Regions from separate parts of the Bacillus sp. JZ105 genome, predicted to be linked through region 2. Evidence: a T-box and tRNA genes for the amino acid it is inferred to sense, from the RefSeq annotation. Region 2 holds a T-box; the other regions hold tRNA genes.

Region 1 (9,997 bases), 1.3 Mb from region 2:
ATCTCTTTTACAGTGGAAACTTCTTAAAAAAATAAAATGTTTTTCAAGAAAAATGTTGACTGTTGATAGAGATATATGATATATTTAAGTGGTCGCTTTGAGAGAGTGACACACAAGTTCTTTGAAAACTAAACAAGACAAAACGTACCTGTTAATTCGAGTTTTTATAAAAAAATCCTATGATACTTCATAGGTAGTCAGTCAAACGCTGACGAAAAACAAAACTTCGGTTTTGTACTTTTTCGGAGAGTTTGATCCTGGCTCAGGACGAACGCTGGCGGCGTGCCTAATACATGCAAGTCGAGCGGACAGAAGGGAGCTTGCTCCCGGATGTTAGCGGCGGACGGGTGAGTAACACGTGGGTAACCTGCCTGTAAGACTGGGATAACTCCGGGAAACCGGAGCTAATACCGGATAGTTCCTTGAACCGCATGGTTCAAGGATGAAAGACGGTTTCGGCTGTCACTTACAGATGGACCCGCGGCGCATTAGCTAGTTGGTGGGGTAATGGCTCACCAAGGCGACGATGCGTAGCCGACCTGAGAGGGTGATCGGCCACACTGGGACTGAGACACGGCCCAGACTCCTACGGGAGGCAGCAGTAGGGAATCTTCCGCAATGGACGAAAGTCTGACGGAGCAACGCCGCGTGAGTGATGAAGGTTTTCGGATCGTAAAGCTCTGTTGTTAGGGAAGAACAAGTGCGAGAGTAACTGCTCGCACCTTGACGGTACCTAACCAGAAAGCCACGGCTAACTACGTGCCAGCAGCCGCGGTAATACGTAGGTGGCAAGCGTTGTCCGGAATTATTGGGCGTAAAGGGCTCGCAGGCGGTTTCTTAAGTCTGATGTGAAAGCCCCCGGCTCAACCGGGGAGGGTCATTGGAAACTGGGAAACTTGAGTGCAGAAGAGGAGAGTGGAATTCCACGTGTAGCGGTGAAATGCGTAGAGATGTGGAGGAACACCAGTGGCGAAGGCGACTCTCTGGTCTGTAACTGACGCTGAGGAGCGAAAGCGTGGGGAGCGAACAGGATTAGATACCCTGGTAGTCCACGCCGTAAACGATGAGTGCTAAGTGTTAGGGGGTTTCCGCCCCTTAGTGCTGCAGCTAACGCATTAAGCACTCCGCCTGGGGAGTACGGTCGCAAGACTGAAACTCAAAGGAATTGACGGGGGCCCGCACAAGCGGTGGAGCATGTGGTTTAATTCGAAGCAACGCGAAGAACCTTACCAGGTCTTGACATCCTCTGACAACCCTAGAGATAGGGCTTTCCCTTCGGGGACAGAGTGACAGGTGGTGCATGGTTGTCGTCAGCTCGTGTCGTGAGATGTTGGGTTAAGTCCCGCAACGAGCGCAACCCTTGATCTTAGTTGCCAGCATTCAGTTGGGCACTCTAAGGTGACTGCCGGTGACAAACCGGAGGAAGGTGGGGATGACGTCAAATCATCATGCCCCTTATGACCTGGGCTACACACGTGCTACAATGGACAGAACAAAGGGTTGCAAGACCGCAAGGTTTAGCCAATCCCATAAATCTGTTCTCAGTTCGGATCGCAGTCTGCAACTCGACTGCGTGAAGCTGGAATCGCTAGTAATCGCGGATCAGCATGCCGCGGTGAATACGTTCCCGGGCCTTGTACACACCGCCCGTCACACCACGAGAGTTTGCAACACCCGAAGTCGGTGAGGTAACCTTTATGGAGCCAGCCGCCGAAGGTGGGGCAGATGATTGGGGTGAAGTCGTAACAAGGTAGCCGTATCGGAAGGTGCGGCTGGATCACCTCCTTTCTAAGGATATATGGAGCAGCGTGCGTTTTCGTCTTGTTTAGTTTTGAAGGAACTTGCAAAAGATCCTACAACATCATATCTTCGATATGAAAGATGGGCCTGTAGCTCAGCTGGTTAGAGCGCACGCCTGATAAGCGTGAGGTCGGTGGTTCGAGTCCACTCAGGCCCACCATCTTCTATTAAATCGGGGCCTTAGCTCAGCTGGGAGAGCGCCTGCCTTGCACGCAGGAGGTCAGCGGTTCGATCCCGCTAGGCTCCACCAACGTGTTCTTTGAAAACTAGATAACAATAAGTAATACATTCACATTGAATGCAATGCAAAGTTCATCACACATAGTGATTCTTTCTAAAGTAAGAAATGGTTAAGTTAGAAAGGGCGCACGGTGGATGCCTTGGCACTAGGAGCCGATGAAGGACGGGACGAACACCGATATGCTTCGGGGAGCTGTAAGCAAGCTTTGATCCGGAGATTTCCGAATGGGGAAACCCACTGCTCGTAATGGAGTAGTATCCATACTTGAATACATAGAGTATGAGAAGGCATACCCGGGGAACTGAAACATCTAAGTACCCGGAGGAAGAGAAAGCAAATGCGATTCCCTGAGTAGCGGCGAGCGAAACGGGAACAGCCCAAACCAAGAGGCTTGCCTCTTGGGGTTGTAGGACACTCTATACGGAGTTACAAAGGAATGATATAAGCGAAGAGGTCTGGAAAGGCCCGCCAAAGAAGGTAACAGCCCTGTAACTGAAATGTCATTCTCTCCAGAGTGGATCCTGAGTACGGCGGAACACGTGAAATTCCGTCGGAATCCGGGAGGACCATCTCCCAAGGCTAAATACTCCCTAGTGACCGATAGTGAACCAGTACCGTGAGGGAAAGGTGAAAAGCACCCCGGAAGGGGAGTGAAATAGATCCTGAAACCGTGTGCCTACAAGTAGTCAGAGCCCGTTAACGGGTGATGGCGTGCCTTTTGTAGAATGAACCGGCGAGTTACGATCCCGTGCAAGGTTAAGCAGAAGATGCGGAGCCGCAGCGAAAGCGAGTCTGAATAGGGCGCATGAGTACGTGGTCGTAGACCCGAAACCAGGTGATCTACCCATGTCCAGGGTGAAGTTCAGGTAACACTGAATGGAGGCCCGAACCCACGCACGTTGAAAAGTGCGGGGATGAGGTGTGGGTAGGGGTGAAATGCCAATCGAACCTGGAGATAGCTGGTTCTCTCCGAAATAGCTTTAGGGCTAGCCTCAAGGTAAGAGTCTCGGAGGTAGAGCACTGATTGGACTAGGGGCCCCTACCGGGTTACCGAATTCAGTCAAACTCCGAATGCCGATGACTTATCCTTGGGAGTCAGACTGCGAGTGATAAGATCCGTAGTCGAAAGGGAAACAGCCCAGACCGCCAGCTAAGGTCCCAAAGTATACGTTAAGTGGAAAAGGATGTGGAGTTGCTTAGACAACCAGGATGTTGGCTTAGAAGCAGCCACCATTTAAAGAGTGCGTAATAGCTCACTGGTCGAGTGACTCTGCGCCGAAAATGTACCGGGGCTAAACGTATCACCGAAGCTGCGGACTGTTCTTGCGAACAGTGGTAGGAGAGCGTTCTAAGGGCTGTGAAGCCAGACCGGAAGGACTGGTGGAGCGCTTAGAAGTGAGAATGCCGGTATGAGTAGCGAAAGACGGGTGAGAATCCCGTCCACCGAATGCCTAAGGTTTCCTGAGGAAGGCTCGTCCGCTCAGGGTTAGTCGGGACCTAAGCCGAGGCCGAAAGGCGTAGGCGATGGACAACAGGTTGATATTCCTGTACCACCTCCTCACCATTTGAGCAATGGGGGGACGCAGGAGGATAGGGTAAGCGCGGTATTGGATATCCGCGTCCAAGCAGTTAGGCTGGGAAATAGGCAAATCCGTTTCCCATAAAGGCTGAGCTGTGATGGCGAGCGAAATTTAGTAGCGAAGTTCCTGATTCCACACTGCCAAGAAAAGCCTCTAGCGAGGTGAGAGGTGCCCGTACCGCAAACCGACACAGGTAGGCGAGGAGAGAATCCTAAGGTGATCGAGAGAACTCTCGTTAAGGAACTCGGCAAAATGACCCCGTAACTTCGGGAGAAGGGGTGCTTCTTAGGGTGTTAAAGCCCCGAGAAGCCGCAGTGAATAGGCCCAGGCGACTGTTTAGCAAAAACACAGGTCTCTGCGAAGCCGTAAGGCGAAGTATAGGGGCTGACGCCTGCCCGGTGCTGGAAGGTTAAGAGGAGCGCTTAGCGTAAGCGAAGGTGCGAATTGAAGCCCCAGTAAACGGCGGCCGTAACTATAACGGTCCTAAGGTAGCGAAATTCCTTGTCGGGTAAGTTCCGACCCGCACGAAAGGCGCAACGATCTGGGCACTGTCTCAACGAGAGACTCGGTGAAATTATAGTACCTGTGAAGATGCAGGTTACCCGCGACAGGACGGAAAGACCCCGTGGAGCTTTACTGCAGCCTGATATTGAATGTTGGTACAGCTTGTACAGGATAGGTAGGAGCCTTGGAAACCGGAGCGCTAGCTTCGGTGGAGGCATCGGTGGGATACTACCCTGGCTGTATTGACCTTCTAACCCGCTGCCCTTATCGGGCAGGGAGACAGTGTCAGGTGGGCAGTTTGACTGGGGCGGTCGCCTCCTAAAATGTAACGGAGGCGCCCAAAGGTTCCCTCAGAATGGTTGGAAATCATTCGCAGAGTGTAAAGGCACAAGGGAGCTTGACTGCGAGACCTACAAGTCGAGCAGGGACGAAAGTCGGGCTTAGTGATCCGGTGGTTCCGCATGGAAGGGCCATCGCTCAACGGATAAAAGCTACCCCGGGGATAACAGGCTTATCTCCCCCAAGAGTCCACATCGACGGGGAGGTTTGGCACCTCGATGTCGGCTCATCGCATCCTGGGGCTGTAGTCGGTCCCAAGGGTTGGGCTGTTCGCCCATTAAAGCGGTACGCGAGCTGGGTTCAGAACGTCGTGAGACAGTTCGGTCCCTATCCGTCGCGGGCGCAGGAAATTTGAGAGGAGCTGTCCTTAGTACGAGAGGACCGGGATGGACGCACCGCTGGTGTACCAGTTGTTCTGCCAAGGGCATCGCTGGGTAGCTATGTGCGGACGGGATAAGTGCTGAAAGCATCTAAGCATGAAGCCCCCCTCAAGATGAGATTTCCCATTCCGCAAGGAAGTAAGATCCCTGAAAGATGATCAGGTTGATAGGTCTGAGGTGGAAGCGTGGTGACACGTGGAGCTGACAGATACTAATAGATCGAGGACTTAACCTATATTCTAATGTGAAGCATGAACATTGTTATCTAGTTTTGAGAGAACATTCTCTCCATCAGGTTTGGTGGCGATAGCGAAGAGGTCACACCCGTTCCCATACCGAACACGGAAGTTAAGCTCTTCAGCGCCGATGGTAGTTGGGGGTTTCCCCCTGTGAGAGTAGGACGCCGCCAAGCTTCTATAAGGATCAGTTCCAGTCGGAACTGGTCTTTTTTGTTTTTTCTTCTAACAGCATCATGATGTAAGCTGGGAACTTCTCTTCTGCAATCTCCATGTAGCGTTCAATCATGACGTAATCATCGCTAATGTATTGAGACAGCAGCTCGTACCACCATTCTGTTTCGTAGCGGGCAATCATACTAAGGTTATACATCAATAAGTAATGGCTGATGATCTCAGGAATGCCTAGAAAAGCATCTCGTGTTGACGGTATAAACCATTGATCCATTTCTAAATCATAATGAAGATGAGTAGCAAGTGCTGGGTTTTCTTCAAAAAATACATCAAACGTCAGTTTTTTAGCCTCTCTCTGTTTGAGTTTCCAGCTTGTATGGAACTCAAAGTATTCAATAAAGCGTTCAGCAGACATGTTATAAAGTAATGGAATATGATCTTGAATCATCATTCCGTTAGCCTTTTCCACTTTAACTAATGTCGAGGGCTGCTTTTGAAATTCAAGAATATGACTCATTTCAGGTATTTTAGACAGGAGATGGATCATCGTAAATCGCTCATCTTCAAGACCATTTAATTGAAATAGATGCTTTAACACATGCATACATAGCCCATTTCTTTGGATTTTTACCTCATCTTCACTAAAACGGTAATGTTGTTTCTTTCTCTTTCTCGATGTTACGCCATGAGCTAAAACAGAAGTTTGAGAAGGATAATGGGGATCAACTGTCAGCAAGCATGCTTTTAGCAGTTGTGCCATTCCATAAAACAATAAAATGGGTTTAAGTTCTAGAGGCGCGATCGCAGCCTGTTCATAGAACGTATGGCCATGTTTTAGAAAATAAATAAATCGTTCACAGTTTTTATAGGCTTGCTGGTTTGCATCTTGAATGTTCCGTTTCTCATATTGTTGAAATAGAAACTTTTGGGAGGTTTCGAGCGAGTAAAAACGTTTTAAATCCTTCCATCCTGAACTTTTCATCTTCTTCCTCAACTCTCTTTATATTTTCTAAAAATTGCAACTGTTTGTTGCTTCCTTGACATGCTGTTTGCTAGTTGATAATCTACATATAATATTTTGCCGAAAAGAGGGGGATTTACTAATGTGGGAAAGTAAATTTTCAAAAGAAGGTTTGACGTTTGACGATGTTTTGCTTGTTCCAGCAAAGTCTGAAGTACTTCCGCGTGATGTCGATTTATCAGTGGAGCTAACAAGCACATTAAAGCTAAACATTCCAATTATCAGTGCGGGAATGGACACAGTGACGGAATCACAAATGGCGATTGCAATGGCACGTCAAGGTGGTCTTGGTATTATTCATAAGAACATGTCCATTGAACAGCAAGCAGAACAGGTGGATAAAGTAAAACGTTCAGAGCGCGGCGTTATTACAAATCCATTCTTCTTAACACCAGAGCATCAAGTATTTGATGCAGAGCATTTGATGGGTAAATACCGTATTTCAGGTGTGCCGATTGTCAATAACGAACAAGACCAAAAGCTTGTTGGTATTATTACGAACCGTGACCTTCGTTTTATTTCGGATTATTCAATGAAGATTAGCGACGTGATGACAAAAGAGGAACTTGTGACAGCTTCTGTTGGTACAACATTAGAAGAAGCTGAAAAAATCTTACAGCAATACAAGATTGAAAAATTACCTCTTTTAGATGACGAAGGAACGTTAAAAGGTCTCATCACAATCAAAGATATTGAAAAAGTGATTGAATTCCCTAACTCCTCTAAAGATGCACATGGCCGTTTAATTGTGGGTGCCGCTGTTGGTGTCACTGGCGATACAATGACACGTGTGAAAAAATTAGTCGAAGCCAATGTGGATGTCATTGTCATTGATACAGCACACGGTCATTCTCAAGGTGTTCTAAACACTGTATCGAAAATCCGTGAAACGTATCCTTCTCTTAACATCATTGCTGGTAATGTTGCAACAGCTGAAGCAACAAAAGCATTGTTTGAAGCAGGAGCAGATATTGTGAAAGTCGGTATTGGACCAGGATCTATTTGTACAACACGTGTTGTTGCAGGTGTCGGTGTACCCCAAATCACAGCGATCTATGACTGTGCAACAGAAGCAAGAAAACATGGTAAAGCTATTATTGCAGATGGTGGAATTAAATATTCAGGTGATATCGTGAAAGCATTAGCATCTGGCGGACATGCTGTTATGCTGGGAAGTCTTCTAGCTGGTACATCTGAAAGCCCGGGAGAAACAGAAATTTTCCAAGGCAGACGCTTCAAAGTTTATCGTGGTATGGGTTCTGTCGCTGCAATGGAAAAAGGAAGTAAAGATCGTTACTTCCAAGAAGATAATAAAAAATTCGTTCCTGAAGGTATTGAAGGCCGTACACCATACAAAGGGCCAGTCGTTGATACAGTGTATCAACTAGTTGGCGGTATTCGTTCTGGGATGGGTTATTGTGGAACACAGGATTTACGCACTCTTAGAGAAGAAGCACAGTTCATTCGTATGACAGGTGCAGGGCTTCGTGAGAGTCATCCACATGATGTACAAATTACAAAAGAATCACCAAACTACACAATTTCTTGATAAATTGTGACAATCAAATTACATTTGACAGGGTCTATGACTCTGTCTATTTTTTTTGTCTTTATTGTGATAAAATTTATACTGTTGTGTTGAGATAAGCCCTTGTGGATTACATATATATGAAAAACGTCGAAAAAAGATGAATACGGAGGTATGACGATTGAACAGCAAGATGTTGAAACAGCTTATGGTCTCTATCCTTGCATTGGCATTGATTGTTACAGCATTTACACCAATGTCCAAAGCAAAAGCAGCTGAAGATCCATTCAGTGTGAATGCGAAAGCAGCGATCCTTATTGAAGCTTCTACAGGTAAAATTCTTTATAGTAAAAACGCAGATCAAAGACTGCCTATTGCAAGTATGGCAAAAATGATGACAGAGTATCTATTACTAGAGGCAATTTCTGAAGGAAAAGTGAAATGGGATCAAAAGTATACGCCAGATGATTATGTATACGAAATTTCTCAGGACCGCAGCTTATCCAACGTTCCTTTGAGAAAAGATGGGTCGTATACAGTAAAAGAACTTTATCAAGCAACGGCTATTTATTCGGCAAATGCAGCAGCGATTGGTTTAGCAGAAGTGATCGCTGGATCAGAATCGAAGTTTGTTGAAAAAATGAACGCAAAAGCAAAAGAACTTGGTTTAACAAACTACAAATTCGTGAATGCAACTGGTCTGGAAAATAAAGACTTACATGGCCAACAGCCAAAAGGTACAGGTCCTGAAGAAGAAAGTGAAGTATCTGCAAAAGATATGGCTTTGCTTGCACAGCATCTCATCAAAGACCATCCAGAAATTCTTGAAACAGCAAGTATTGCGAAAACAAAGTTCAGAGAAGGCACGGACGATGAAATGGACATGCCTAACTGGAACTTCATGCTGAAAGGACTTGTGAAGGAATATAAAGGTGTTGACGGTCTGAAAACAGGATCTACAGATTCAGCCGGTTCTAGCTTCACAGGTACAGCAAAACAAGGTGACATGCGTGTCATCGCAGTTATCTTGAATGCAAAAGGTAATCTTCATACAGCACGTTTCGACGTGGCAAAAAAACTGTTCGACTATGCGTTTAAAAACTTCACGATGAAAGAAATGTACAAAAAAGGTCAACAAATTAAAGGACATGAAAACATCGAAGTGGATAAAGGCAAAGATAAAGAAGTACCTGTTGTGACGAAAGAAGCATTTTCTGTGCCAGTAAAAAATGGTGACGAAAAGAGCTATAAAGCAAAAGTAAATATCGAGAAAAAGAACCTAGAAGCTCCTATTAAAAAAGGAACGAAGGTTGGCATGCTGACGACTTCTTATTCTGGTGATGAGAAGGACTACGGCTATTTAAATAAAGACCAATCAGGTGTTGAGCTTGTGACGAAAACAGGCGATGAAAAAGCAAACTGGTTCATCCTTGCAATGCGCGGTGTAGGTGGATTCTTCGCTGGCATTTGGGGCGGAATCGTTGACACAGTAAAAGGCTGGTTCTAATAAAAAAACTGCTCTCTAGGGACTGACCCCCGTTTTTGAGACAGGGATCAAAACACCTTTATACAGCCAATTGCCGATAGTTTATCGGTGATTGGTTGTTTAGTTTCGTTTGAATACGAATGTTGTTATAATAATAAATGTATTCTTTGACAGTGCGTTCTACGATGTTGGTCGTAGTTCGATCAATGCTGTTAAGATAGAACGTTTCAGACTTTAGTGAGGAATGAAACGATTCGATGGAGGCATTATCAGCGGGTGTCCCTTTACGGGACATGCTCATGGTAATGCCTTTTATATGAACAGCTTTCTGATACTCGTAAGATGTATACACAGAACCTTGGTCGCTATGTAACACGCAGTTCTCAGGCAGTGCTGGGAGCTGATCAAGTGTGTTTAAGATAAAGTCTGTGTCCTGCTTATCACCAATCGTAAAAGCAATCACTTCTCCATTATATAAATCCAATATACTGGAAAGGTACAATTGTTTCTGTCCATAAGGCAAATACGTGATGTCCGTTACTAGTTTTTCAAGAGGGCGATCAGACTGAAAGTTCCGATCGAGTATATTACCAGCCACGGCATAGGGTTGCCCATTCTTCTTACGCTTTTTCATTTTAACCCGGCATTGCCACTGGTTTTTCTGCATGATACGTTGAACAGTTTTATGGTTAATACGCATTCCCACTT
Region 2 (9,997 bases):
TTAGCTTGATGCCGATTTCAGGCAATGCAAAATACGTGAAAAAGATGATCAGTAAAAGCGGCAGGTTTCGAATGGTCTCTACTACAACCGCAAGTAACTTCGATAAAACCGGTATTTGAGCGAACCGTAATGTGCCAACGACTAATCCAATGATAAAGCTCAAAATGATGGAGATAAAAGCCACTTTTAAGGTGACGGCAAATCCTTCAAGTAAAAAGGCGAGATGATCAGGCTGGTAGGCACCTATAAAATCCATGATGTTTCCTCCTTTCTAGTGGCTTCTTGCTAATCTTCTTTCTAAATAACCGACGCCTAGACTGAGCGGAATGGTTAATAGCAGATAGAACATCGCAACAAAGATGTAGACATCAAACGTCACAAAGGTTCTAGATGCAATAAGGTCTCCTTGATACATGAGATCAAACCCTGCAATGACACCTAAAATCGAGGAGTTTTTGACAAGGTTAATAAATTGATTCCCAAGAGGGGGAATGACGATTTTAATCGCCTGCGGCAAAATGATATACCGCATCGTCCCGCCATATGACAGACCTGAGGCGCGGGCGGCTTCCATTTGTCCAAGCGGTACAGCTTGTATCCCTGCACGAATGGCTTCAGCAATAAAGGCAGACGTATAAATGGCAAGAGCAATCGTACCAGCAGTGAAGCCATCTGCTACAATACCCAGTACGGGTAAACCAAAGAAGAAAACAAAGGTGATCAATAATAACGGAATATTCCGAATAAATTCAACATAAGCCGTTCCGAACCAGTTGAGCGGCCTAAATGGCGCAATTCTCATAATGGCAATGAATGTACCGATCAAAAAGCTTCCAATCAGAGCAATGACACTTGCACCAATGGTATATTTAAAGCCTTCTAAATAAAGATGAACATTTTCAGTGAGAATGGAAAACCGCAGCAATCAGTTCACTTCCTTCCTGATCAACAGGGGAGCCTTTGAGCGGCTCACCTGAGGCATTGATCTTAACGAATCAAATGTTATTCTTTGATCCATTTTTTAAGAATCTTGTCATACTTTCCATTGTCTTTTAACGTTTTTAAGGCTTTATTGATCGCATCTGTTAATTCTTGATCTCCTTTTTTCACAGCAATGCCATAAGGCTCATCGGTAAAAGTGCCGCCGACCACTTCATAATTTGAATCCTCATCTGCCATACCAAATAAGATCGCATTATCCGTTGTCAGCACTTGCCCTTGGTTTGACTTTAATGCTGTAAAAGCCTCCTGATAGTTCTCAAATTCTAATACGGATGCTTCAGGTGCTTTCTCGCGTATATTTTGAGAAGAAGTAGAGCCTTTCACGGCCAGCACCTTCGTTCCTTTTTTAAGATCATCAATGGATTGAATGCCGCTTCCTTTTTTCACAAGCAGTGATTGTCCTGCTTCAAAGTAAACATCTGAGAAATTGACTTCTTTTTTACGCTCTTCTGTAATTGTCATGGTCGCAACAATCGCATGGATATCCCCTTTTTGAAGCAAAGGAATTCTTGTTTTAGATGTCACTTCCTTAAATTCTGCTTTTCCTTTATCGCCGAGTATTTCCTTTGTGATGGCTTTTGCAATATCAATATCAAACCCTTCAATATCACCGGTGCTCGGATTTTTTAGACCGAATAGACGTGTATCATTTTTTACACCGAAAATGATTTTTTTGTCTTTCTTTATGGTTTCTAAAGAACTTCCTTGTTTTGCATCAGTTGACCCTTTTTCAGTAGATCCACAAGCAGCCAAAGCGGTAATGCAGCAAGTCATAAAGAGCAGCAGGCCAAAGCGTTTCATTTTTTTCATCAAACCATTCCCCCTAGTGATTTAAAATACGGCTTAAAAATAATTGAGCACGTTTCTCTTGCGGTTTTTCATAAAATGCAGCTGGTGTTGATTCTTCAAGAATTCTGCCTTCATCAATAAAGACAATGCGGTCGGCTACTTCGCGGGCAAAGCCCATCTCATGTGTGACGACAACCATGGTCATGCCTTCACGAGCCAGCTGCTTCATCACATCTAATACCTCGCCGATCATCTCTGGATCAAGTGCAGATGTCGGTTCGTCGAAAAGCATCACCTCCGGCTTCATCGCAAGCCCTCTTGCAATGGCAACGCGCTGCTGCTGTCCGCCCGAGAGTCGTGAAGGATAGGTGTCTGCCTTTTCAGGGATGCCGACTTTATTTAAATAAAATTCAGCTGTTTCCTTTGCTTCTTCCTTGCTCACTTTTTTGACCTTCATCGGCGCAAGCATAATGTTTTCAAGCACCGTCTTATGCGGATAGAGGTGAAAATGCTGAAAGACCATTCCGATATTTTGCCTGACAAGATTGATGTTGGTCTTCGGATGCTGAACAGACACTTGGTTGACGAGAACTTTTCCCGCATCAATGCTTTCAAGACGATTGATACACCTGAGCATCGTGCTTTTACCAGACCCTGAAGGACCGATGATCACAACAACCTCCCCTTTTTGAATATGTAGGTTAATGTCCTTAAGTACATGGAACTGGCCATAATGCTTGTTGACTTCTTCGAATGTGATCATGAAGAACCTCCTCTTGTGTTTCATTGGCTAAAGCTAAAGTGGATTCTAGCACAACTTGTGTAAAAAGAAGTAAATGATGGAATATTTTCTGACGATATTTTACAGCAAACAGTGACTTTGGATGGAGCTGTATGTTTCATGTGTATTCATTTTTAACAAAGTTAGGACAAATTTTATTTACGTGGATAATTGCAGAAAATGGTTAAACAATAAGAAAAGAGGTGAAAAAGGTGAAGAAACGTCCCATCCAATTTCTGATATATGCTGCAGGGGTCCTGCTTGTCCTTGCATCCTTGCTCATTTTACTGCAGCTCGACGAGTTATGGATGCCTGTTTTTTTATTGCTGAAGGCGGTTCTCATTCCGCTTCTCATCGCTATTTTTATTTCTTATCTGCTTTATCCGATTGTGGAAAGACTGCATGCACGAGGGCTGCCGAGAACAGTCAGTCTCTTACTTATCTATGTGCTGTTTTTTGGCGGGATTGGTTTTGCGGTTTATAAAGGAGCGCCTGTTATGATCGCACAGTTAAATGAGCTGTCAGAACAAATTCCTGTCATCGCTGAAACGTATAATGGCGCTTTATCACATATTCATCGTCATACGAGCCACTGGCCCGACGGACTTCATGACCGCTTGGACCGCTTTATTGTTCAATCAGAGACATATGCAGCCAACAGCGCTGAGCGGATGATTCTTAGCTGTAAGGTTTTATTTGATTACGCTTTAGTTGCAGCACTCATCCCTTTTCTTGTTTTTTATATGGTAAAAGACATGAGTACGATGAAGCGGGCGGCATGGTATTTAACGCCGCCGTCATTTAGGAAGAGGGGGCATGCCTTTGTCAAAGCAGTGGATGAATCGCTTGGTGATTATATTCGAGGGCAGCTGCTTGTCTGTTCTTTAATCGGGGGTGCAGCAGCCATAGTGCTCTGGCTTTTTCATATCCCGTATCCGCTCGTTCTTGGCATGCTGATAGGAGCAACGAACGTGATTCCGTATTTTGGACCGATAATTGGCGCAGTTCCTGCCATCTTTATTGCGTTTACCATCTCAGTGAAATCGGTCATCATCGTATTGATCACAGTAGCGGTGCTGCAATTTTTAGAGAGCAATGTTCTCAGCCCGATCATTGTAGGGAGAAGTCTTCATATGCATCCTGTCGTCATTATGCTTGTCTTGCTTGCAGGAGGGGAGCTGTTTGGCTTAATTGGGATGATTTTAGCCGTACCAGCAGCTGCGATTATCAGGGTGATCATTGTGCAATATATCCTGATGAGACGAAGCGCTCATTGACAAGATGAGCCGAGTTGTCTATAATAATTTCGATTCATACATATTGAAATTCAATGACGGACCCGAGTACGTTAAAAAGCTGTTGCAGAGAGAGGCTTTATTTGCTGAGAAAAGCCTTATCAGACCTTTAACGGAAGCTAGTCCCGAGTGCAGATAAACACTGCCGCTCTCTTCCGGCGTTATCGGATGTGAAGGTGATAGACGAATGTGTCTATAATCAGGGTGGTACCGCGAGAACATCTCGTCCCTGTGTAAGTCGTTTTGTGCTTGCATAGGGCGGGATGTTTTTCGTTTGTGTGGAGATTGAAGAATGAAAAGGGAGGATTTTTGAATGAAAACTTTAACTTCAGCTCAAGTACGTCAAATGTTTTTAGACTTTTTTAAAGAAAAAGGACATGCTGTAGAACCGAGTGCGTCACTTGTACCGCATGACGATCCGACACTTTTATGGATCAACAGTGGGGTGGCAACATTAAAAAAATACTTTGATGGCCGCGTTATACCTGACAATCCGCGTATTTGCAACGCGCAAAAATCGATTCGTACGAATGATATTGAAAATGTAGGGAAAACAGCACGTCATCACACGTTCTTTGAAATGCTTGGCAACTTTTCTATTGGTGATTATTTTAAAGAAGAGGCCATTGAATGGGCGTGGGAATTCCTCACTAGTGAAGAGTGGATTGGCTTTGATCCGAATTTGTTATCTGTGACAGTCCACCCAGAGGACGAAGAAGCATATATCCTTTGGAGAGATAAAATTGGTGTGCCTGAAGAACGTATTATCCGTCTTGAAGGCAACTTCTGGGATATTGGCGAGGGCCCAAGCGGACCGAATACAGAAATTTTCTATGACCGCGGTGAATCTTACGGTAACGATATGAACGATCCAGAATTATATCCAGGCGGGGAAAACGAACGTTATTTAGAAGTATGGAATCTCGTGTTCTCTGAATTCAACCATAATCCAGATGGATCATACACCCCACTGCCGAAGAAAAACATTGATACAGGGATGGGTCTTGAACGAATGGTATCTGTCATTCAAAATGTGCCAACGAACTTCGATACAGACCTTTTCATGCCGATTATTCGTGCAGTCGAAACCATTTCTGGAGAAAGCTATGGTTTGGCGAAGGAAAAAGATACAGCATTTAAAGTCATTGCTGACCATATCCGGACAGTTGCTTTTGCTGTAAGTGACGGTGCGCTTCCTTCCAATGAAGGCCGCGGATATGTATTAAGACGTTTGCTGCGCCGCGCTGTGCGTTATGCAAAAACGATCCATATCCACCGTCCGTTTATGTATGACCTAGTGCCAGTTGTTGCTGAGATCATGAAGGATTTCTACCCAGATGTACAAGCAAAAGAAGAATTTATTGCAAAAGTCATCAAAAACGAAGAAGAACGTTTCCACGAAACACTGAACGAAGGGTTAGCTATTTTGTCAGAAGTGATCAAAAAAGAAAGAGACAAAGGCAGCTCACAAATTTCAGGTGAAGATGTATTTAAGCTGTATGACACGTATGGATTCCCTGTCGAACTGACAGAAGAATACGCAGAAGATGAAAACATGACAGTTGATCGAGAAGGCTTTCAAGCGGAAATGGAGAAGCAGCGTGAACGGGCAAGAAATGCGAGACAAGATGTCGGCAGTATGCAGGTTCAAGGCGGCGCTTTAGGCGATATTAAAGTGGAAAGTACCTTTGTTGGCTACGAAAATTTAACTGCGGAAACTCGCATTGTCGAATTGCTTCAAAATGGTGAAATTGTCTCTGAAGCACATGAAGGAGACACGGTGCAAATCTTGTTAGATGAAACACCTTTCTATGCGGAAAGCGGCGGACAAGTAGCGGATAAAGGAACACTAAAAAGTGCAGAAGCCATCATTGAGATCAAAGATGTGAAAAAAGCGCCAAACGGTCAGCATGTTCATGAAGGAGTCGTCGTAAGCGGTACGGCTCAAAAAGGTCTCGAGGTCACTGCAGAAGTGGAATCAGCTCTTCGAAAAGGCATTGTCAAAAACCATACAGCGACACATCTTCTGCATCAGGCGCTAAAAGATGTATTAGGAAGCCACGTAAACCAAGCAGGTTCATTGGTAAATGAAAACAGACTTCGCTTTGATTTCTCTCACTTTGGACAAGTGACGAAAGAAGAATTGTCTCAAATTGAAAAAATCGTCAACGAAAAAATTTGGGAAGGTATCTCTGTTGCCATTGATCTGAAACCAATTGCTGAAGCAAAAGAAATGGGTGCAATGGCGCTCTTTGGCGAGAAGTATGGCGATATTGTCCGTGTTGTCCAAGTGGGCGATTACAGCATCGAGCTATGCGGCGGCTGTCACGTGCAAAACACTGCGGAAATCGGTTTGTTTAAAATTGCATCTGAGTCGGGTATTGGTGCTGGAACACGCCGTATTGAAGCTGTGACTGGTAAAGGCGCTTATGAAGAATTAAATGACCAGCTGGCGATTTTAGAACAGGCAGCAAGTGAGCTGAAGTCAAATACGAAGGATGTACCAAAACGGATTGCTTCATTACAGGCAGATTTAAAAGAGGCTCAAAGAGAAAACGAATCTCTCCTTGCGAAATTAAGCCAAGCAGAAGCTGGCTCTATTTTAGAGAAAGTGACAGAAGTTGGCGGAGTGAAAGTATTAACTGAAAAAGTAAATGCTAAAGACATGAACCATTTAAGAACAATGGTTGATGATTTAAAAGCTAAATTAGGATCAGCTGTCATCGTCCTGGGAGCCGTTCAAAACGGAAAAGTAAACATTTCAGCAGGAGTTACAAAAGATGTGATCGAAAAAGGTCTGCATGCAGGGAAGCTAGTGAAGCAGGCAGCTGAAATCTGCGGCGGAGGCGGAGGCGGACGTCCAGACATGGCACAAGCAGGCGGAAAACAACCAGAAAAGCTTGAAGAAGCACTGGCAACTGTCGAAGAATCTGTCAAATCCGTTTTATAATCAGGCAATGTAGTGTAGAATAATGGTATTAGATGAGCGGTTAGAAAAAAGCTTGCTAGTAGAATGTTGGAAGAGAGGTGCAAGAAGCAGTGAGTTCATTTGATAAGACAATGAAGTTTAACTTCTCTGATGATTCAGCTGAAACCAATGTGAATGAAGTGCTCATTACAGTTCATGACGCACTCCAAGAAAAAGGATACAACCCGATCAATCAAATTGTCGGATACTTGCTGTCAGGCGACCCTGCTTATATTCCAAGACATCAGGATGCACGCAACCTAATTCGTAAACTAGAACGAGACGAATTAATTGAGGAATTGGTTAAATCGTACTTAGAGACACATAAAGAGGCGTAAAACATGAGAATTTTGGGCTTAGATTTAGGCACGAAAACCCTTGGTGTTGCGATCAGTGATGAAATGGGATGGACAGCGCAAGGGATTGAAACAATTAAAATTGATGAAGCAGGCGGAGACTTTGGTCTCAGCCGCCTGTCTGAGATCATAGCGGAATACGGAGCGGATAAAATTGTACTTGGCTTTCCAAAAAATATGAACGGTACGGTCGGTCCTAGAGGCGAAGCCAGCCAATCATTTGCGAAAGTGCTAGAAAACACGTACAATGTTCCTGTTGTGCTTTGGGACGAGCGTCTGTCAACAATGGCAGCGGAAAAAATGCTCATCTCTGCAGATGTGAGCAGACAAAAGCGTAAAAAAGTCATTGATAAAATGGCGGCTGTCATGATCCTGCAAGGGTATTTAGACAGCTTAAATTAAAATGAGGTGAATCAAATGGAACACGGAGAAAAGCAAATTACAATCGTTGATGATAATGGAAATGAACAGCTTTGCGAAGTACTATTTACTTTTGAAAGCGACCATTTTAACAAATCTTATGTCCTTTACTACCCAATTTCTGAACAAGACAATGAGGAAATTGAAATTCATGCATCAAGCTTTACACCGAACGAAGACGGTGAAGATGGCGAGCTAGAGCCGATTGAAACGGATGAAGAGTGGGACATGATTGAAGAAACGTTAAATACGTTCTTAGATCAAGAAGACGAAGAATAGAACAAATAAAAGGCCTGTGAACAGATCTTCTTGATCTTTCTTCACAGGTCTTTTTTTACGATCACTATGTTAACTTAATTTCATTTTATGTTGACATAATGTGTGGTTGGCGTTCCTGACCCATATTGGGGTGAAATCCCTGTTGCCATACCGGAGCAAGTGCCGCAAATAAAGGCGGTTCGACAAGCTGTTAAAGAAAAGCTGGCGGCCTACAAGGTACCAAAAAAATGGCTTGTGATTGATCAAATGATTGAAACATCCGGCGGAAAAATAGCCCGCGCGAGCATGAAAAAGTGGGCGGAGGAGCAATTGTCATGCAAGCAGTGATCGTACAAGCAAAACGAACACCCTTCGGTGACAAAAATGGGATGCTGAAAAATTCTCGCCCAGAGCAATTAGCCGCTCCCCTTATTCGGGGCGGTCACAGTTCCTTTTCCCGGTAAAAATACAGGCTTTGCCCACATCCTCATTTTCCAGCTGCTTCACCAATTGATGCGATCAAGAAACTTTTACATCAAGAGAACATCAAGGCAGAAGAAGTGGCGTTATTTGAAATCAATGAAGCGTTTGCGCTGAAAGCTGCACTTATTGCCCGGACGCTGGGGATACCATATGACCGGATCAATAGAAGAGGCGGTGCACTTTGCCTTGGGCATCCATACAGCGCATCAGGAGCTGCTATGATGGTGAGATTATGTTATGAAGCGCACGCCTTACCGAATGGAAGCTGTGTCATGGCTGCTATTGGAAGCGGTGGCGGCGTTGGTTTAGCCGTTTTGTGGCAAGTTTTGTCACGACATGCGTGAGCAAGGAATTGCCGAACTCCGTCGAATGATGTACTATAAAAGCTAGATGTGAGGAGGGCCATGCATGTTTTCAGAACAAAAGAAACGACCATTTTTTAAAAGAAAAATGGGGATCGTCCTGTTATCTGTCCTTGCTGTCATCATCATTGCAGCATTATCAGGCTTTTTTTATGTTAAATCAGCACTCGGACCGGTCGATCAAAAAAGTAAACAAGCCATTAATATTCATATTCCAAATGGGACATCTGTCCGCGAAATTGCGGGCATTTTAAAAGAAAATGGGCTCATTTCGAATGACACGATTTTCACTTATTATGCAAAATACAAAAAGGCGTCCGGCTTTAAAGCGGGATATTTCCATTTAAAACAAACAATGGACGCAGACACGCTGATCAAAAAGCTGACATCTGGCGGGACAGATTACGCCTTTCAGCTTGTGATTCCAGAGGGAAGACAGCTGTCTGATATTGCAGCCATTATTGCAAATCAGACGAATTTTTCAGCGAAGGAAGTTGAAGCGAAGCTGGATGATCCTGCTTTTATTCAAACGGTAATGAAAAAATATCCGAAAACCGTGACTTCACAGGTGAATGGAAAACAGGTGAAACACCCGTTGGAGGGTTATTTATTCCCTGCTACGTATCCATTTTATCGTGAGGATGAATCGCTCGAAACGATCATTGAAACGATGATTAAACAAACAGATCAATACGTGAAGACGTATGAAAAAGACATGAAAAAGAGAAACATGTCCATACATGATGTGTTAACGATGGCATCACTGATTGAAATGGAAGCAACAGAAAAGACAGATCGGGCAAAAATCTCAAGTGTATTTTATAACCGGTTGAAAAAGCACATGCCGCTTCAAACTGACCCAACCGTTCTTTATGCACTTGGTGAGCATAAATCCCGCGTGTATTACAAAGACCTAAAAGTGAAATCTCCTTATAACACGTATAACAACAAAGGGCTGCCGCCTGGACCTATTGCAAATGCTGGTGAATCCTCTTGGAAAGCCGCATTGCATCCAGAGAAAACGGATTACATTTACTTCCTTGCGAAGAAAAATGGAGAAGTCGTATTTACGAAAACGTTAAATGAGCATAATAAAGCAAAAGCGAAATACATCACAGGCAGCAATTAATGGACAAGTGAATCGAAAAAGACTGTAGACAATACGAGATTGCCTGCAGTTTTTTTCGTTGGAAACTCCTTTTTATAGGTTCGCAATTGCCACTTCTTTGTGGTAAAATATATCGGGTTGTTTTTACTTAGATGAACGAAAGATTGACGAGAAA
Region 3 (9,997 bases), 1.3 Mb from region 2:
TTTGACTACTTGTAGGCACACGGTTTCAGGATCTATTTCACTCCCCTTCCGGGGTGCTTTTCACCTTTCCCTCACGGTACTGGTTCACTATCGGTCACTAGGGAGTATTTAGCCTTGGGAGATGGTCCTCCCGGATTCCGACGGAATTTCACGTGTTCCGCCGTACTCAGGATCCACTCTGGAGAGAATAATATTTCAGTTACAGGGCTGTTACCTTCTTTGGCGGGCCTTTCCAGACCTCTTCGCTTATATCATTCCTTTGTAACTCCGTATAGAGTGTCCTACAACCCCAAGAGGCAAGCCTCTTGGTTTGGGCTGTTCCCGTTTCGCTCGCCGCTACTCAGGGAATCGCATTTGCTTTCTCTTCCTCCGGGTACTTAGATGTTTCAGTTCCCCGGGTATGCCTTCTCATACTCTATGTATTCAAGTATGGATACTACTCCATTACGAGCAGTGGGTTTCCCCATTCGGAAATCTCCGGATCAAAGCTTGCTTACAGCTCCCCGAAGCATATCGGTGTTCGTCCCGTCCTTCATCGGCTCCTAGTGCCAAGGCATCCACCGTGCGCCCTTTCTAACTTAACCATTTCTTACTTTAGAAAGAATCACTATGTGTGATGAACTTTGCATTGCATTCAATGTGAATGTATTACTTATTGTTATCTAGTTTTCAAAGAACACGTTGGTGGAGCCTAGCGGGATCGAACCGCTGACCTCCTGCGTGCAAGGCAGGCGCTCTCCCAGCTGAGCTAAGGCCCCGATTTAATAGAAGATGGTGGGCCTGAGTGGACTCGAACCACCGACCTCACGCTTATCAGGCGTGCGCTCTAACCAGCTGAGCTACAGGCCCATCTTTCATATCGAAGATATGATGTTGTAGGATCTTTTGCAAGTTCCTTCAAAACTAAACAAGACGAAAACGCACGCTGCTCCATATATCCTTAGAAAGGAGGTGATCCAGCCGCACCTTCCGATACGGCTACCTTGTTACGACTTCACCCCAATCATCTGCCCCACCTTCGGCGGCTGGCTCCATAAAGGTTACCTCACCGACTTCGGGTGTTGCAAACTCTCGTGGTGTGACGGGCGGTGTGTACAAGGCCCGGGAACGTATTCACCGCGGCATGCTGATCCGCGATTACTAGCGATTCCAGCTTCACGCAGTCGAGTTGCAGACTGCGATCCGAACTGAGAACAGATTTATGGGATTGGCTAAACCTTGCGGTCTTGCAGCCCTTTGTTCTGTCCATTGTAGCACGTGTGTAGCCCAGGTCATAAGGGGCATGATGATTTGACGTCATCCCCACCTTCCTCCGGTTTGTCACCGGCAGTCACCTTAGAGTGCCCAACTGAATGCTGGCAACTAAGATCAAGGGTTGCGCTCGTTGCGGGACTTAACCCAACATCTCACGACACGAGCTGACGACAACCATGCACCACCTGTCACTCTGTCCCCGAAGGGAAAGCCCTATCTCTAGGGTTGTCAGAGGATGTCAAGACCTGGTAAGGTTCTTCGCGTTGCTTCGAATTAAACCACATGCTCCACCGCTTGTGCGGGCCCCCGTCAATTCCTTTGAGTTTCAGTCTTGCGACCGTACTCCCCAGGCGGAGTGCTTAATGCGTTAGCTGCAGCACTAAGGGGCGGAAACCCCCTAACACTTAGCACTCATCGTTTACGGCGTGGACTACCAGGGTATCTAATCCTGTTCGCTCCCCACGCTTTCGCTCCTCAGCGTCAGTTACAGACCAGAGAGTCGCCTTCGCCACTGGTGTTCCTCCACATCTCTACGCATTTCACCGCTACACGTGGAATTCCACTCTCCTCTTCTGCACTCAAGTTTCCCAGTTTCCAATGACCCTCCCCGGTTGAGCCGGGGGCTTTCACATCAGACTTAAGAAACCGCCTGCGAGCCCTTTACGCCCAATAATTCCGGACAACGCTTGCCACCTACGTATTACCGCGGCTGCTGGCACGTAGTTAGCCGTGGCTTTCTGGTTAGGTACCGTCAAGGCGCGAGCAGTTACTCTCGCACTTGTTCTTCCCTAACAACAGAGCTTTACGATCCGAAAACCTTCATCACTCACGCGGCGTTGCTCCGTCAGACTTTCGTCCATTGCGGAAGATTCCCTACTGCTGCCTCCCGTAGGAGTCTGGGCCGTGTCTCAGTCCCAGTGTGGCCGATCACCCTCTCAGGTCGGCTACGCATCGTCGCCTTGGTGAGCCATTACCCCACCAACTAGCTAATGCGCCGCGGGTCCATCTGTAAGTGACAGCCGAAACCGTCTTTCATCCTTGAACCATGCGGTTCAAGGAACTATCCGGTATTAGCTCCGGTTTCCCGGAGTTATCCCAGTCTTACAGGCAGGTTACCCACGTGTTACTCACCCGTCCGCCGCTAACATCCGGGAGCAAGCTCCCTTCTGTCCGCTCGACTTGCATGTATTAGGCACGCCGCCAGCGTTCGTCCTGAGCCAGGATCAAACTCTCCGAGGTATGCAGGATGCATATCACACATGCGTTGCTACACGATGTAGCGAACTTAGCATGTGATCATTTCCTGCCTCGCCAGTTTGACTGACTACCTATGAAGTATCATAGGATTTTTTTATAAAAAACTCGAATTAACAGGTACGTTTTGTCTTGTTTAGTTTTCAAAGAACTTGTTTACCGCTTCAGAAGCGACTAGAACATCTTATCACATCCAAGTTGTTAGTGTCAACAACTTTTTTGTTGTTATGTTTTTTCGTTTCTTCGTCATCAGCGACGTATATTAATTTACCACCCTATCGAATCAAAGTCAATAATATTTTTCATTAAATAATAAACTTTTCAATAACGATTAAAGCTGCTACGCCCGGAATACCCAATAAACCACTAATTCCACTCGTTACAGGGTTAATAGAGACATGTAATCCTAGACTCTCGCCAAATAGGTTGAGGCAAAATAAAAAAAGAGCGCCTGCTATAAACTTCACTCCGATAAGCCCTAACCATTTGAATGGATTCGCCTGCACACCTGACATAAACAACAATAGCACAGCTAGCAAAATTGACCCGATCACAATAACAGGTTCCATAATCCTCTCATCTCCTCTTCATATGAATAGTACAAGCATATGAGAGGACTATGTATAATAGACCTGCTATTTCCAGTTGTTTAAACGTAAATTCCTCTTTTTCGCTTCTCTCAGATAGAAAAAGTACTTCGCTTGAGCAAGCTTTAATTCGAATAGAATGTCCGGTGAAGGCTCAACGCTATTTGCGACAAGCTTTTTTTGTCTGTTCCATTCTTCCTTTTGCTTAAAAAGCTGTTGAATTAATTTCTCATCGAATTCTTTTCGAATTGATTTTCTGCGAAGAAAACCCATGTACCGTACTTCTCCTTCCTACATCTCACGTCTGCCTTCTAGAGCCTTAGACAGTGTAACTTCATCCGCATACTCTAAATCCCCGCCTACTGGAAGTCCGTGAGCAATGCGAGAGAGTTTAATTCCTGATGGTTTTAACAATCTGGAGATATACATGGCTGTTGCTTCTCCTTCAATGTTTGGATTGGTTGCAAGGATCACCTCTGTCACTTGATCGTCTTGCAATCTTTTTAATAGGTCAGGAATTTTAATATCCTCTGGGCCAATTCCGTCCATTGGCGAAATGGCACCATGAAGCACATGATATAAGCCGTTGTATTCTTTCATTTTTTCCATTGCGATTACATCTTTTGGATCCTGCACTACACAGATAACAGATTGATCTCTTCTTGTATCTTCACAAATATAGCAAGGATCTTGGTCTGTGATATGACCGCATACCGAACAATAAGTTAAATTACGCTTTGCATTTACAAGCGCCTTCGCAAAATCTAGTACGACATCTTCCTGCATACTAAGAACAAAAAAAGCCAGACGGACCGCAGTTTTCGGTCCGATTCCTGGCAATTTCATAAAGCTGTCAATCAGCTTTGATATTGGTTCAGGATATTGCATCTTCAGTTATTCCTCCTAGAATAAACCTGGCATGTTCATTCCTTTTGTGAATTGACCCATCGTTTCATTCGTTAGCTCATCGACTTTTTTCAATGCATCGTTTGTCGCAGCAAGTACAAGATCTTGAAGCATATCGATATCTTCTGGATCAACAACTTCTTCATTAATTGCTACATCAACGACTTCTTTTTGTCCATTTACTTTGACAGTGACCATACCGCCACCAGCTGTACCTTCAAGAACTTTTTCTGCAAGCTCTTCTTGAGCCTTCGCCATATCCTTTTGCATTTTTTGCATTTGTTTCATCATTTTTTGCATATTTCCCATTCCACCGCGCATATGAACACCACTCTCTTTCATTTTTATTAATCTTTAATTTCAATTAAATCAGTTCCTACTAATTTTTTTGCTTCCGCAATCAATGGATCCTCTTCAGTAGAAGTTCCCTGACCATCTGCTTGTTCATCCGGCTGATGATCTCTTAAAAATTCTTCTCTTATTTTACCCCATTGAGCGTCAGGAACGCCAACTAATTCCACTCTTTTTCCTAACATAGACTCTAGCAGTTGTTCAAGATTGGTCCGAACACCGCTTTTATCTTCAGCAACCATTTTACAATGTATTTCAAATTTGAATTTTAAAACAAAGGCATGCGAAGCAGCCGCAACTGGCTCACTGTCCGTTAATAACGCAGCGTGAGACACCTTATTCTGCTGTTTCAACTGGGCAAGGAGCTCTCCCCATTTGCCTTTAATTTTTTCTAACTCAGGCCGTTTCGCTTCTTTTAGAATCTCATGAATTCGGCCGACAGGAGCACGATAGCCATTTTTGTTACTTGTTTGTGGTCGAGGCGCTTCCCTTTTTTCTTGAGGGCTATGAGATGGAGACATTGGTACACCTTCGGTTCTTAGCCTTGACAATTCCTGTTCCAGCCGGTTTATTTTATCTGTTAGCGCCGTTAAATCAGCTTCAGCATGACCTTGTGTCAATCCTGCTGTTGACTGACACAGCTTTACAACAGCTACCTCAAAGAAAATCCTTGGATGATTCGTCCATTTCATTTCTTGGTGGCTTTTATTCAGGACTTCAATTGTTTCATACAGAAACTGAGGTGTCACACGATCTGACAGCGCCACGAAACTTTCGTCGACCTTTACCTTTTCAAGTACCCCCTCGAGATCTGGTGCCGTTTTATAAAGCAGCATATCTCTAAAGTAAAAAATCATATCCTCTATTAATTTAGCAGCATCTTTCCCCTGCTGAAGCAATTCATTTAATGTATCTAACGCTGTGGCAATATTTTGATCAAAAATTGCTTCAGCAAGCTGACTAATGAAATGCTGAGATACAGCACCTGTAATGAGCAGCGCATCGTCAATTGTCAATTGTTCACCACTAAATGAGATCGCTTGATCCAAGAGGCTTAGTGCATCACGCATACCGCCATCAGCTGCACTAGCAATAATCTCGAGCGAACCCTCCTGTACGTCAAGGCCTTCTGCATCTACAATTTTCTCCATTCTTCCAACAATATCTTTAGTCGTGATTCGTTTAAAATCAAATCGCTGACAACGAGATATGATGGTAAGAGGAATCTTATGGGGCTCTGTGGTAGCCAAAATAAAGATACAATGAGCAGGCGGTTCTTCCAGCGTTTTAAGGAGAGCATTAAATGCACCGATAGAGAGCATATGTACTTCATCTATAATATAAACCTTATATGTAACCGCCGAAGGAGCAAATTTCACTTTATCACGTATATCCCGGATTTCATCTACCCCGTTATTCGAGGCAGCATCTATTTCAATCACGTCTGAAATTGAACCGTTTGTAATCCCTTTACAGGCATCACATTCATTACACGGCTCACTAACAGGTGACTTTTCACAGTTCACTGCCTTAGCAAAGATTTTGGCAGCACTTGTTTTACCTGTTCCTCTAGGACCTGAAAATAAGTAAGCATGAGAAAACTTTTTCTGCAAAAGGGCATTTTGCAACGTTTTTGTGATGTGTTCTTGTCCAACAACATCCTCAAAAACTTGAGGTCTGAACACTCGATATAAAGCTTGATAACTCACAAATACGCCCTCCTCCATTTATCATCCTTTTCATTATACATGATGCACCGATCAATTCAAAAGCACACCTTTATTTTCTAATATGCCAAAAAGATGATTTCAACTAGAGATTTTCTACTTTCCATGTATTAAAAACGTATTTTCTAGCTTTGTAAAAAGACCTGAAACTCCAAACAGAACACCAGTTCTTTTTGCGATTAGTGAAAAAAACAAATGGCTCCAAAAAGACTTTTTATCTATTTGTATAACCAAAGCAGTTAAGCTATTCTTTGAACAGCAACAAAAAACTCACCTAGTTAAACTAGATGAGTTACATTTAATATTGATTTACCGTGCACCTTCTGTCGATTCGCTACCCCAAGCGTTACTTAAACAGTTAGCTCGGCCCAGGCAACCCTGCGGCACATGAGAGGTTTCACTTAATGCTGCTTCCTTCCGGACCTGACATGGTTCATGAATTCCCATTGCGCAGGACCCAGACGTCAACACCACTTATTTAAGGCAGACCTTGAAGTAAACGAACCTCGAGAAGGGATTCGGCCTCGCTAGAGCGGATTGCGAGTACAGGGCACCGCTACCTCCCCGCTTAGCACGGCAAAATGAATATTAAATTGTTAGTGACGCAGACATAAGTATACCTTCTTATAGCTCAAATTGCAAACGACATCCATTCATTTACTTTTGGCTTGTTTCTTTCGCTGACGGAGATTTCTGAAGAACTGACTTAACAGCTCACCACACTGATTTTCAAGTACACCACCGATGACTTCAGACTGATGATTGAACCGTTCATCATCCAGTAAATTCATTAAAGTACCTGCGCATCCACCTTTTGGATCGTATGCACCAAAAACGACCTTTTTCACTCTAGAGAGAACAATAGCACCCGCACACATTGGGCATGGCTCAAGCGTAACGTAAAGCACAGCATCTTCTAAACGCCAGCTCCCTGTCGCTTTACATGCTTCATCAATAGCAAGTAATTCTGCATGTGCAATCGAACGCTGCTCACTTTCCCTTAAATTATGAGCCCGGCTCACGATTTGATCATCAACAACAATGATCGCACCAATCGGCACTTCCCCTATTTGTTCTGCTTTTAAGGCTTCAGAAATGGCTTCTTGCATAAACTTTTCATCTTTCGTCATGGCACGGCTCTCTTTTCATGTTTTTTAAAAGGAAATTGAGGTTAACATATTATCACAATCTTTTAAAGGGGGTCTTATTTTGTCAAAGCAAAAAAAGGCGCTGCTTATTATCGACATGATTAATGATTTTGATTTTGAAATGGGACATGTGCTTGCAGAAAAAACAGAGCAAATGACCAATAAAATTTTAGCTCTTAAACAACATGCTTTCAAGGAAAATTGGCCAATCATTTATATCAACGATCACTACGGACTTTGGAAGGCTGATATCCAAGCTGTTATGGAAACATGCAAAAACGAAAGAAGCGCTCCTATTTTAGAGAAAATGACACCATCTAAAGATAATTACTTCTTAATCAAACCTAAGCATTCTGCCTTCTACGGTACTGCACTAGAGACACTCTTAAATGAATTAGGTGTTGAGGACATTATTCTAACTGGGATTGCCGGAAACATTTGCGTTTTGTTCACTGCAAATGACGCATACATGCGAGAATACAATCTAATTGTACCTAAAGATTGTATCGCTTCAAACGACGACAGAGATAACGACTACGCTTTAACGATGATGGAGAACGTTCTTCTAGCCAAAATCACTACCGCTAAGGAAATCACGAATGAAAATCAAACATGATTTAGCTATAACCCTCATAAATTGTTAGCAATAACAAAGGGGGCGTTGACTATTCAAATTTATGTTGTCAAAAGAGGAGATACTTTAAACGACATTGCTATGCGTTTTAAAACGACAGTCAATGAAATCATCCGTACTAACGAAATCGAAGCACCAAATCAACTCGTCATTGGACAAACAATTGTCATTCCAATTAGAGGTCAATTTTATGAGGTCAAACAAAATGACACACTATATCAAATTGGTAGACGGTTTCAAATCTCAGTGGAAGAATTGGCACGCGTGAACAGAATTCGGCCTGAAGCGATACTGCCTATTCGTTTCTTGCTCTATATTCCACAAAGACCGAAAAAGAACATTAATTCCAATGCTTATATTGAACCACGGGGAAATCAAGTCAGTGAAAACTTAAAGCAGGCAGCTAGAGAGGCCTCCCCATACTTAACCCATTTAGACGTCTTTAGTTTTCAAGCACAAAGAGATGGGACACTGCGAGAACCACCGTTAGACCAACTACCCCAGATTGCCGCTCAGAACAGAACTGTATTAACCATGGTGGTGACAAATCTAGAGAATGAAAAATTCAGTGATGAACTTGGGCGTATTCTTTTAACTAACCAATCTGTCAAAACGGCATTTTTAAATGAAATTGTTCGTGTTGCCAAAAAGTATCAATTCAAGGAAATCCATTTTGATTTTGAATATTTACGCCCTGTTGATAAAGATGCTTATATTCAATTTTTAAGAGAAGCAACAGCCCGTTTCCATCAAGAAGGATGGACAATATCTGTTGCACTTGCACCAAAAACAAGTAGTCAGCAAAAGGGCAAATGGTATGAAGCCCATGACTATGAAGCGATCGGTAAGATCGTCGATCACGTTGTGTTGATGACCTATGAATGGGGATACAGCGGCGGCCCTCCACAAGCTGTCTCTCCAATTGGACCTGTCCGCCAAGTCATTGAATATGCACTAACTGTCATACCTGCCAATAAAATTGTAATGGGGCAGAATTTATACGGCTATGATTGGACACTTCCTTTCGTCCAGGGCGGCCCCATAGCCAAAGCCGTCAGTCCTCAACAAGCAATTGCACTTGCTAGAGAGCACAATGTCTCTATCTTATACGACGAAACAGCACAAGCACCCCATTTTCGTTATACAGATGCCAACAACAAAGAGCATGAGGTCTGGTTCGAAGACGCTAGATCAATTCAAGCAAAGTTCAACCTCATCAAAGAGCTAAATTTGAACGGCATTGCTTATTGGAAATTAGGTCTATCTTTCCCACAAAATTGGCTCTTATTATCAGATCAATTTAATATTGAAAAAAGAACGACATCGTAATCCATTCACTCTATCTATTAGAAGGGGTATGGTACAATATACATTGGTTTGACAACTTTAACTTTATAGATAGAGGAGAACGCCTATGTATCCTGCCCCTTTTATTGCAGTGGAAGGCCCGATTGGAGCCGGAAAAACAACTTTGGCTACAATGCTTGCGAAGGAATTTCAATTTCCTTTAGTAAAAGAGATTGTAGAAGAAAATCCATTCTTAGATAAATTTTATGAAGATATGGAACAATGGAGCTTTCAGCTTGAGATGTTCTTTTTATGCAATCGGTTCAAACAGTTAGAATCAATTGAAGAAAACTATGTGAATAAACAGCAGCCAGTTGTCACTGATTATCACGTCTATAAAAATATGATATTTGCAGAAAGAACATTATCAAAAAAGCACATGGATAAATACAGAAAGATCTATCACCTGCTAACAGACGATCTTCCTAAACCAAATGCCATGATCTATATAAAAGCCAGCCTTCCCACCTTACTTGAAAGAATACAGATGAGAGGACGCTCTTTTGAAGAAGACATTGACCCAGCTTATTTAAAAACACTCATTGAAGATTACGAGCTGGCTATTGAACATTTAAAACAGACTGAGCCAGGGCTTCCTATCATTACAATTGAAGGAGATCATACAGACTTCGTTTCCTCACAGCAAGATTACCAGCAAATTGTACAGAACATAAAGGAGCAAGTGCTATGAACAATATCGAAATACCAAAGGACGCAGTCATCACAATTGCCGGGACTGTTGGTGTCGGCAAATCAACTATGACCAAAACAATAGCGGACAAGCTAGGG

The links. A T-box is a leader RNA that pairs with one kind of tRNA and senses whether it is charged. The one in region 2 lies ahead of alaS (alanine--tRNA ligase), so its partner is inferred to be a tRNA-Ala.
Positions count from the first base shown of each region.
Region 1: it encodes a tRNA-Ala, which carries the amino acid that the T-box ahead of alaS (alanine--tRNA ligase) is inferred to sense. The anticodon was not compared.
Region 3: it encodes a tRNA-Ala, which carries the amino acid that the T-box ahead of alaS (alanine--tRNA ligase) is inferred to sense. The anticodon was not compared.

Region 1 is NZ_CP096387.1:8,044-18,040, forward strand. It holds rRNA gene M1D81_RS00035 (16S ribosomal RNA) at 240-1,788, shown strand; tRNA gene M1D81_RS00040 (tRNA-Ile) at 1,884-1,960, shown strand; tRNA gene M1D81_RS00045 (tRNA-Ala) at 1,975-2,050, shown strand; rRNA gene M1D81_RS00050 (23S ribosomal RNA) at 2,149-5,079, shown strand; rRNA gene rrf (5S ribosomal RNA) at 5,141-5,256, shown strand; gene M1D81_RS00060 (YaaC family protein) at 5,268-6,236, opposite strand; gene guaB (IMP dehydrogenase) at 6,358-7,824, shown strand; gene M1D81_RS00070 (D-alanyl-D-alanine carboxypeptidase family protein) at 7,985-9,310, shown strand; one part of gene M1D81_RS00075 (IS3 family transposase) at 9,369-9,997, opposite strand, start outside.
Region 2 is NZ_CP096387.1:2,455,391-2,465,387, reverse strand. It holds gene M1D81_RS12690 (amino acid ABC transporter permease) at 1-256, opposite strand, end outside; gene M1D81_RS12685 (amino acid ABC transporter permease) at 272-925, opposite strand; gene M1D81_RS12680 (transporter substrate-binding domain-containing protein) at 1,003-1,812, opposite strand; gene M1D81_RS12675 (amino acid ABC transporter ATP-binding protein) at 1,826-2,554, opposite strand; gene M1D81_RS12670 (AI-2E family transporter) at 2,785-3,849, shown strand; T-box leader at 3,894-4,101, shown strand; gene alaS (alanine--tRNA ligase) at 4,181-6,817, shown strand; gene M1D81_RS12660 (IreB family regulatory phosphoprotein) at 6,907-7,173, shown strand; gene ruvX (Holliday junction resolvase RuvX) at 7,177-7,593, shown strand; gene M1D81_RS12650 (DUF1292 domain-containing protein) at 7,609-7,890, shown strand; gene M1D81_RS12645 (AMP-binding enzyme) at 7,993-8,217, shown strand; gene M1D81_RS12640 (hypothetical protein) at 8,205-8,333, shown strand; gene M1D81_RS12635 (hypothetical protein) at 8,379-8,696, shown strand; gene mltG (endolytic transglycosylase MltG) at 8,761-9,843, shown strand.
Region 3 is NZ_CP096387.1:25,299-35,295, reverse strand. It holds rRNA gene M1D81_RS00180 (23S ribosomal RNA) at 1-584, opposite strand, end outside; tRNA gene M1D81_RS00175 (tRNA-Ala) at 683-758, opposite strand; tRNA gene M1D81_RS00170 (tRNA-Ile) at 773-849, opposite strand; rRNA gene M1D81_RS00165 (16S ribosomal RNA) at 945-2,493, opposite strand; gene M1D81_RS00160 (pro-sigmaK processing inhibitor BofA family protein) at 2,814-3,077, opposite strand; gene M1D81_RS00155 (YaaL family protein) at 3,144-3,368, opposite strand; gene recR (recombination protein RecR) at 3,387-3,983, opposite strand; gene M1D81_RS00145 (YbaB/EbfC family nucleoid-associated protein) at 3,999-4,322, opposite strand; gene dnaX (DNA polymerase III subunit gamma/tau) at 4,349-6,061, opposite strand; RNA gene ffs (signal recognition particle sRNA large type) at 6,392-6,656, opposite strand; gene tadA (tRNA adenosine(34) deaminase TadA) at 6,733-7,209, opposite strand; gene M1D81_RS00125 (isochorismatase family cysteine hydrolase) at 7,289-7,843, shown strand; gene M1D81_RS00120 (glycosyl hydrolase family 18 protein) at 7,943-9,190, shown strand; gene M1D81_RS00115 (deoxynucleoside kinase) at 9,276-9,899, shown strand; gene M1D81_RS00110 (deoxynucleoside kinase) at 9,896-9,997, shown strand, end outside.